Caulobacter sp. FWC2: one gene and its partner. The protein of the gene in region 1 interacts with the protein of each later gene in a pairwise test. Links are inferred from orthologs where the notes say so. Each region holds a gene or a part of one and is shown on either strand. Other genes may lie near its edges.

Region 1 (3,359 bases):
GCCGGTGTTCCACCAGGTCGAGGGCCTGGTGATCGACAAGGGCATCCACATGGGCCACCTGAAGTGGACCCTGGAGACCTTCCTGGCGCGGTTCTTCGAGACCGACGCGGTGACCACCCAGTTCCGTCCGCACCACTTCCCGTTCACCGAGCCGTCGGCCGAGATGGACGTGCAGTGCGACCGCTCGGGCGGCGAGATCAAGATCGGCCAAGGCACGTCGTGGCTGGAAATCCTGGGCTGCGGCATGGTTCACCCGAACGTGCTGCGCGCCTGCGGCATCGATCCCGACGAGTACCAGGGCTTCGCCTTCGGCATGGGCGTCGATCGCCTGGGCATGCTGAAATATGGCATGCCGGACCTGCGCGACATGTGGTCGTCGGACGTCCGCTGGCTGTCGCACTACGGCTTCAGCGCCTTCGCCGCGCCGAACGCCGCCTCGGGCCTGAGCTGAGACAAGAACAATGAAATTCACCCTCTCCTGGCTCAAGGATCACCTTGAGACCACCGCCACCGTCCCCGAGATCGTCGCGGCCATGACCATGGCAGGGCTCGAGGTCGAGCACGTCATTGATCCGGCGACCAAGCTGGCCCCCTTCACGGTCTGCAAGATCGTCGAGGCCGCGCGTCACCCCAACGCTGACCGCCTGCAGGTCTGTCAGGTCGACACCGTCGACGGCCGCAAGGAGATCGTCTGCGGCGCGCCGAACGCTCGCGCGGGCCTGACCACTATCTACGCCCCGATCGGCGCCTATGTGCCGGGCCTCGACGTGACCCTGGTCGAGAAGCCGGTGCGCGGCGTCGTCTCGAACGGCATGCTCTGCTCGGCCGCCGAGCTGGAATACGCCGTCGAGAGCGACGGCATCATGGAACTGCCCGACGCCCTGCCGGTCGGGACCTCGGCCGTCGACGCCCTGGGCCTGGAAGCCGTCATCGACTTCGAAGTCACCCCCAACCGCCCCGACTGGCTGGGCGTCGTCGGCATCGCCCGCGACCTGGCCGCCGCCGGCGTGGGCAAGCTGAAGGACGTGTCGATCGCCGCGATCCCGGGCGCGTTCCCAAGCCCGATCAGCGTCAAGGTCGATGGCGAGGCCTGCCCGGCCTTCGCCGGCCGCTACATCCGCGGCGTCAAGAACGGCCCCTCGCCCAAGTGGCTGCAGGATCGCCTGACCGCCATCGGTCTGCGTCCGATCAACGCGCTCGTGGACGTCACCAACCTGATCTCCTACGACCGCGCCCGCCCGCTACACGTCTATGACGCGGCCAAGCTGTCGGGGACCGAGATCTCGACGCGCCTGGGCCGCCATGGCGTCCACGGCGACGAGCACCTGATCGCCCTGGACGGCAAGACCTACGAGCTGACGCCCGAGATGTGCGTGATCGCCGATGCGCATGGCGACAGGCCGATCGGCCTGGGCGGCGTGATGGGCGGCGAAAGCACCGGCTGCTCGGACGAGACCACGGACGTCTTCGTCGAGAGCGCCTGGTTCGAGCCGATCCGCATCGCCCAGACAGGCCGCGCCACCGGCATCGCCAGCGACGCCCAGTACCGCTTCGCCCGCACGGTCGACACCAGCTCGCTGGTCCCCGGCGTCGAGCTGGCCACCAAGCTGATCCTGGAGCTGTGCGGCGGCGAGCCGTCGGACGTCCTGATGGTCGGCGAGCCTCCCGAGGCCCCCAAGCCCGTGCTGTTTGACCCGGCCTATGTCGGCCAGCTGTCGGGCCTGGAGATCGCGTCCGAGCGGTCCTTGCAGATCCTGCGCGACCTCGGGTTCACGGTCGAGCCGCCCAATGATGTCTCGGCCGCGGACTTCGTCACCCATGCCGAGAGCGTGGTCTGCGTGACCCCGCCGACCTTCCGCCGCGACGTGGAAGGCAAGGCCGACCTAGTGGAAGAAGTCGCCCGCATCGCCGGCTATGGCGCCCTGCCCTCGACGCCGCTGCCGGACGTTCCGCGCGCCGTCGGCGGCATCCTGACCGCCAAGCAGGCCCGCGCCCGCACCGCCCGTCGCGCCCTCGCGGCGGCCGGCTATGCCGAAGCCGTGACGTTCAGCTTCACCAGCCACAAGACGGCGCAGCTGTTCGGCGGCGGCCAGCCGGAAATGCTGCTGGCCAATCCGATCGCCTCGGAACTGGACTGCATGCGCCCGTCGCTGCTGCCCAACCTGATCGACGCGGCCGGCCGCAACGCGCGCCGGGGCTTCCCCGACGCGGCCCTGTTCGAGATCGGCCCGACCTTCCACGGCGAGCGCCCCAACGACCAGCGCACCGTGGTCTCGGCCATCCTGGCTCCGAAGGCGCCGCGCGGCTGGGGCAAGGCCGCGCAAGAAGACGTCTTCACCGTCAAGGCCGATCTGCTGGCCCTGCTGGAAGAGCTGGGCGCGCCGGTGGCGTCGCTGCAAACCGCGCAGGGCTCGGCCTCGTCCTGGTGGCACCCGGGCCGTTCGGCGCGACTGCAGCTGGGCCCCAAGGCGGTGATGGCCGAGTTCGGCGAGATCCACCCGGCGGTGCTGAAAGCCCTGGACGTGGCCGGCCCGGTCTACGGCTTCGAGATCACCCTGGAGGCGATCCCCGAGCCGAAGAAGAAGGCGATCAAGAGCCGCCCGGCCTTCTTGCCCTCGGCCCTGATGCCGCTGACCCGCGACTTCGCGTTTGTCGTCGAGAAGGCCAAGGCCGCGGGCGACCTGGTCAAGGCCGCGCTCGGCGCCGACAAGGCGCTGATCACCGCCGCGCGCGTGTTCGACGTCTATGAAGGCCCCGGCGTGCCGGAGGGCTTCAAGTCGATCGCGATCGAGGTCGTGGTGCAGCCGCGCGACGCCACCCTGACCGACGCCGAGATCGAGGCCCTGTCGGCCAAGGTCGTGGCGGCGGCCGAGAAGGCCGGCGGTAAGCTGCGGTCGTAAGCTGTCTGGGGGCCGGCTCGGCGCTGGCCCCCTCCACCGCCGTTCGGCGGTCCCCCTCCCCCAATGGGGGAGGAGAGGCGCTCTGCCCTTCTCCGTTCCGCTTGGGGGCGGACAGACCTGCGCAGCAGGTCAGGTGGGAGCCTGTGCTGAGTTTCAAGGCGCCGCGAGCCAATTTTTACCCTAGGCCGCGACCGATCGCCTCTCAAGCAGGCAAGACCTTGCGCACAGCTCAACGTCACGCTACCTGTATCAAGCGCTAACTGGATTCATCGCTCCACATGCAATCGACCTCCGCCTTTGCCGCCTTCGTGACCACCGGCCTCGCCGCCGTGGCTGCGATGTCGTGCGTGGCGATGTGGAGCATGATTAATAACCAGATTAAAACCGTGCGAATTCGAACGGGGCAAAATCGGCGCAAGCGGTAGGAAACCCTACCCACCACACAGCCGAAGGATCGCA
Region 2 (3,147 bases), 420 kb from region 1 along the record:
GACAGGTCGATGATGTCGCGCAGCGGCGTGGTGCGGTACTTGCGCAGGTTTTCCTTCAGACGGTCGAAGGTGATGACCTTTTCGTTCATCGAATAGCCGATGACCGTCAGCAGGGCCGCGATCTCGGTCATCGAGAACTCGATCCCGCAGACCGACAGCAGGCCCAGGGTCAGGACGATGTCGTGGATCACGGCCACGACCGCGCCCGTGCCGTACGACAGGCCGAAGCGGAACCAGATGTAGCCCAGGGTCAGCAGCAGGGCGACGCCCAGGGCCTTGAAGCCGGACATCAGCAGTTCGCCCGAAACCTTGGCGCCGACTTCAGAGCGGCTGGTAACCTTAAGGTCGGGGAAGCGCTTGATCAGCTCCGCCTCGACCCGCTTGGAGGCGACGCTCGGCGCCTCGTCCTTGCTGGGCAGGAACTTGACCAGGGCCGCATTCGGCGAGCCGAAGCCCTGCACCTGGCCGTCATGAGCGCCGATCTGGTCGAGGACCGCGCCCATCTCGGTCTGGGGAACGGGGCGCGACATGGTGATTTCCAGGGCGATACCGCCCTTGAAGTCGATGCCCAGGTTCAGGCCCTGGAAGACCAGCAGGCCGATCGAGGCGACGATGAGAATCGCCGAGATCACGGCCGCGACCGGCGCCCAGCGCACGAAGCGGAAATGGGTGGAACGCGGGATGTAGCGAATGAGGGGCCAACGCATGGTCGGATCTCCTATGCGATCGGCAGCTTCTTCGGCTTGGTGGTCTTGAACCACCAGCCGATGAGCACTTGCGTGATGAAGATGGCGGTGAACAGCGACGTGAACACGCCGATCACCAGGGTCCAGGCGAAGCCCTTCACCGGGCCCGAGCCGAAGCTGAACATGATCAGGCCCGAGATCAGGCTGGTGATGTTGGCGTCCAGGATCGAGGTCAGGGCCAGCTTGTAGCCGTGGTCGGCCGCCGCCATGGGCGTGCGCCCGGCGTTGGCCTCGTCGCGCATGCGCTCGTAGATCAGCACGTTGGCGTCGACGGCCACGGCCAGGGTCAGGATTAGGCCGGCGATACCCGGGAAGGTCAGGGTCGCCTGGGTCATCGACATGATGCCGATGATCATCAGGACGTTGACCACCAGGGCGACGGCCGCGAAGCCACCGAACAGGCCATAGGCCAGGATCACGAACACGAACATCGACGCCGCGCCGATGGCCAGCGAGATCGAACCGGCCTTGACCGCCTCTGCGCCGAGCTCGGCGGTGACGGTGCGTTGGTCTTCGATGTTCAGCGGGGCCGGCAGGGCGCCCGAGCGCAGCAGCAGCGAGAGCTCGTTGGCGCTCTCGGCGGTGAAGCTGCCGGTGATGATGCCGCTGCCGCTGGTGATCGGATCGTTGATCACAGGGGCCGAGATCACCTTTTTATCGAGGACGATCGCGAAGCGCTTGCCGTGGTTGCGCAGGGTGATGTCGCCAAACTTCTTGGCGCCGGAACCGTTGAAGGCGAAGCCGACGGCCGGTCGGCCATTCTGGTCGAAGGTCTGCGACGCATTGGTCAGCTCGTCACCCGAGACGATGGCGCGCTTCTTGACCACATAATAAGGGGCGTAGCGGTCTTCGCTCTGCAGCACTTCCGAGCCCGGGGGCAGACGTCCGGCCTGGACGTCCTCGGGCGAGACCGACTCGTCGACCATCTGGAAGGTCAGCTTGGCGGTCTTGCCGATGACGGCGCGCAGCCGCTCGGGATCGCTCTCGCCGGCCGCCTGGATCATGATCCGATTGGTGCCCTGGCGGTTGATCGAGGGCTCCTTGGTGCCCAGGCTGTCGATCCGGCGACGGATGGTCTCGATCGACTGGTCGACGGCCTTGGCGGCGTCGGCGCGCTGGGCTTCCGGCACGAAGGTGACTTCAATGCGGTTGTCGCCCTTGCCGGAGACGGTGACGTCCTTGCCGCCGATCACGCCGGCCAGCGGCGCGCCGAGATTCTTGCGCAGCAGGTTCAGGGCCGCCTCGTAGCGCGAGGCGTCGCCGATGCGGACGCTGATCACCTCGCCCTGCTGAGCCAGTTCGCCGAACGGGATCTGCTCGCTCCGCAGCTGGGTGCGGGTGTCTTCCATCAGGTCGGACAGACGCTCGCGGTGCAGCGCGTCGGTGTCGACCTCATACAGCAGATACGAGCCGCCTTGCAGGTCGAGGCCGAGGTTCAGCTTCTGGTGCGGCAGCCAGCCGGGCATGGCGTCCAACGTCTTCTGCGGGAGGACGTTGGGCAGGGAGAACAGGATGCCGAAGATCACCGACAGGGTGACGGCGATGATCTTCCAGCGGGAGAGGTTCAGCATGGATCAGGGACTTTCAGGCGACGTCGCTAGAACGCCTCGCGATATTCTGAGAGCGTCTTAGTTCTTCGCGTCGTTGGCGGGCGCCGGATCGCCCTTGGCGCGGACCTCGGTGATCATGCCCTTCAGGACCTTCACGGTCACGCCAGTGGCGATCTCGACGCCGACTTCCTTGTCCTCGACGCGCATGATCTTGCCGATCACGCCGCTGGACAGGACGACCGTGTCGTTGCGCTTCAGGTTGGTGAGCATCGCCTGATGCTCCTTGGCGCGCTTCTGCTGCGGACGGATCAGCATGAAGTAGAACAGCACGACCATCAGCAGGATGGGGGCGAGCTGCAGGAATTGAGCGTTCAGACCGGACATGACGTCTCCAACAAAACCGATGCGGCGCGCCAGCCAAAAAGAGACAAGCTCATAGGGTCGCGCCAAGTCGGCGGAAGCTATGCGTTCGCCTCCCCTTTTGCAATCCAAGCGCACCCGGTATGCAGCGTGCCCATGATAGACGCGCCAAATACCGGGCTTGCCCCCCTGCTCGCCCGCATCGCCGAAGCCCTGGAACGCCTGGCGCCGCCGCCCCGGCCCGCGCCGGACTTCTCGGCTGCGCGCCTGTTCCGGCACGAGTCCAAGGACGGCGCCTTCGTCCCGGCGGCCGACTATCCGCTGTCGCTGGACCTGCTGGTGGGAATCGACCGCCAGAAAAGCCGTTTCGTCGAGAACTTGCGCCGCTTCGCCCTGGGCGCACCCTGCAACCACGTGCTGCTGTGGGGCGTGCGCGGCACGGGAAAGAGCTCGGTGACCAAGGCCGCCTTCGTCAGCCTGGCCGACGAATA

Evidence for each region.
Region 2: the proteins of pheT (region 1) and secD interact in binary tests that used the Escherichia coli proteins (3 or more experiments, as listed by UniProt). The link is inferred for Caulobacter sp. FWC2 from one-to-one orthologs.

What each region holds. Positions count from the first base shown.
Region 1 is NZ_PEBF01000001.1:3,875,764-3,879,122, forward strand. Bases 136-3,180 are described here. They hold pheT (phenylalanine--tRNA ligase subunit beta), read left to right. Parts: upstream 136-461; coding sequence 462-2,900; downstream 2,901-3,180. Other genes in these bases: pheS (phenylalanine--tRNA ligase subunit alpha), read left to right, coding at 136-451; CSW62_RS26200 (hypothetical protein), read left to right, coding at 3,179-3,180. Outside these bases: more of pheS, read left to right, coding at 1-135; more of CSW62_RS26200, read left to right, coding at 3,181-3,325.
Region 2 is NZ_PEBF01000001.1:3,454,532-3,457,678, forward strand. What follows is about bases 19-2,851. They hold secD (protein translocase subunit SecD), read right to left. Parts: upstream 2,318-2,851; coding sequence 719-2,317; downstream 19-718. Other genes in these bases: secF (protein translocase subunit SecF), read right to left, coding at 19-707; yajC (preprotein translocase subunit YajC), read right to left, coding at 2,375-2,680; CSW62_RS16585 (ATP-binding protein), read left to right, coding at 2,813-2,851. In the rest of the region: more of secF, read right to left, coding at 1-18; more of CSW62_RS16585, read left to right, coding at 2,852-3,147. UniProt on the Escherichia coli protein: Part of the Sec protein translocase complex. Interacts with the SecYEG preprotein conducting channel. SecDF uses the proton motive force (PMF) to complete protein translocation after the ATP-dependent function of SecA.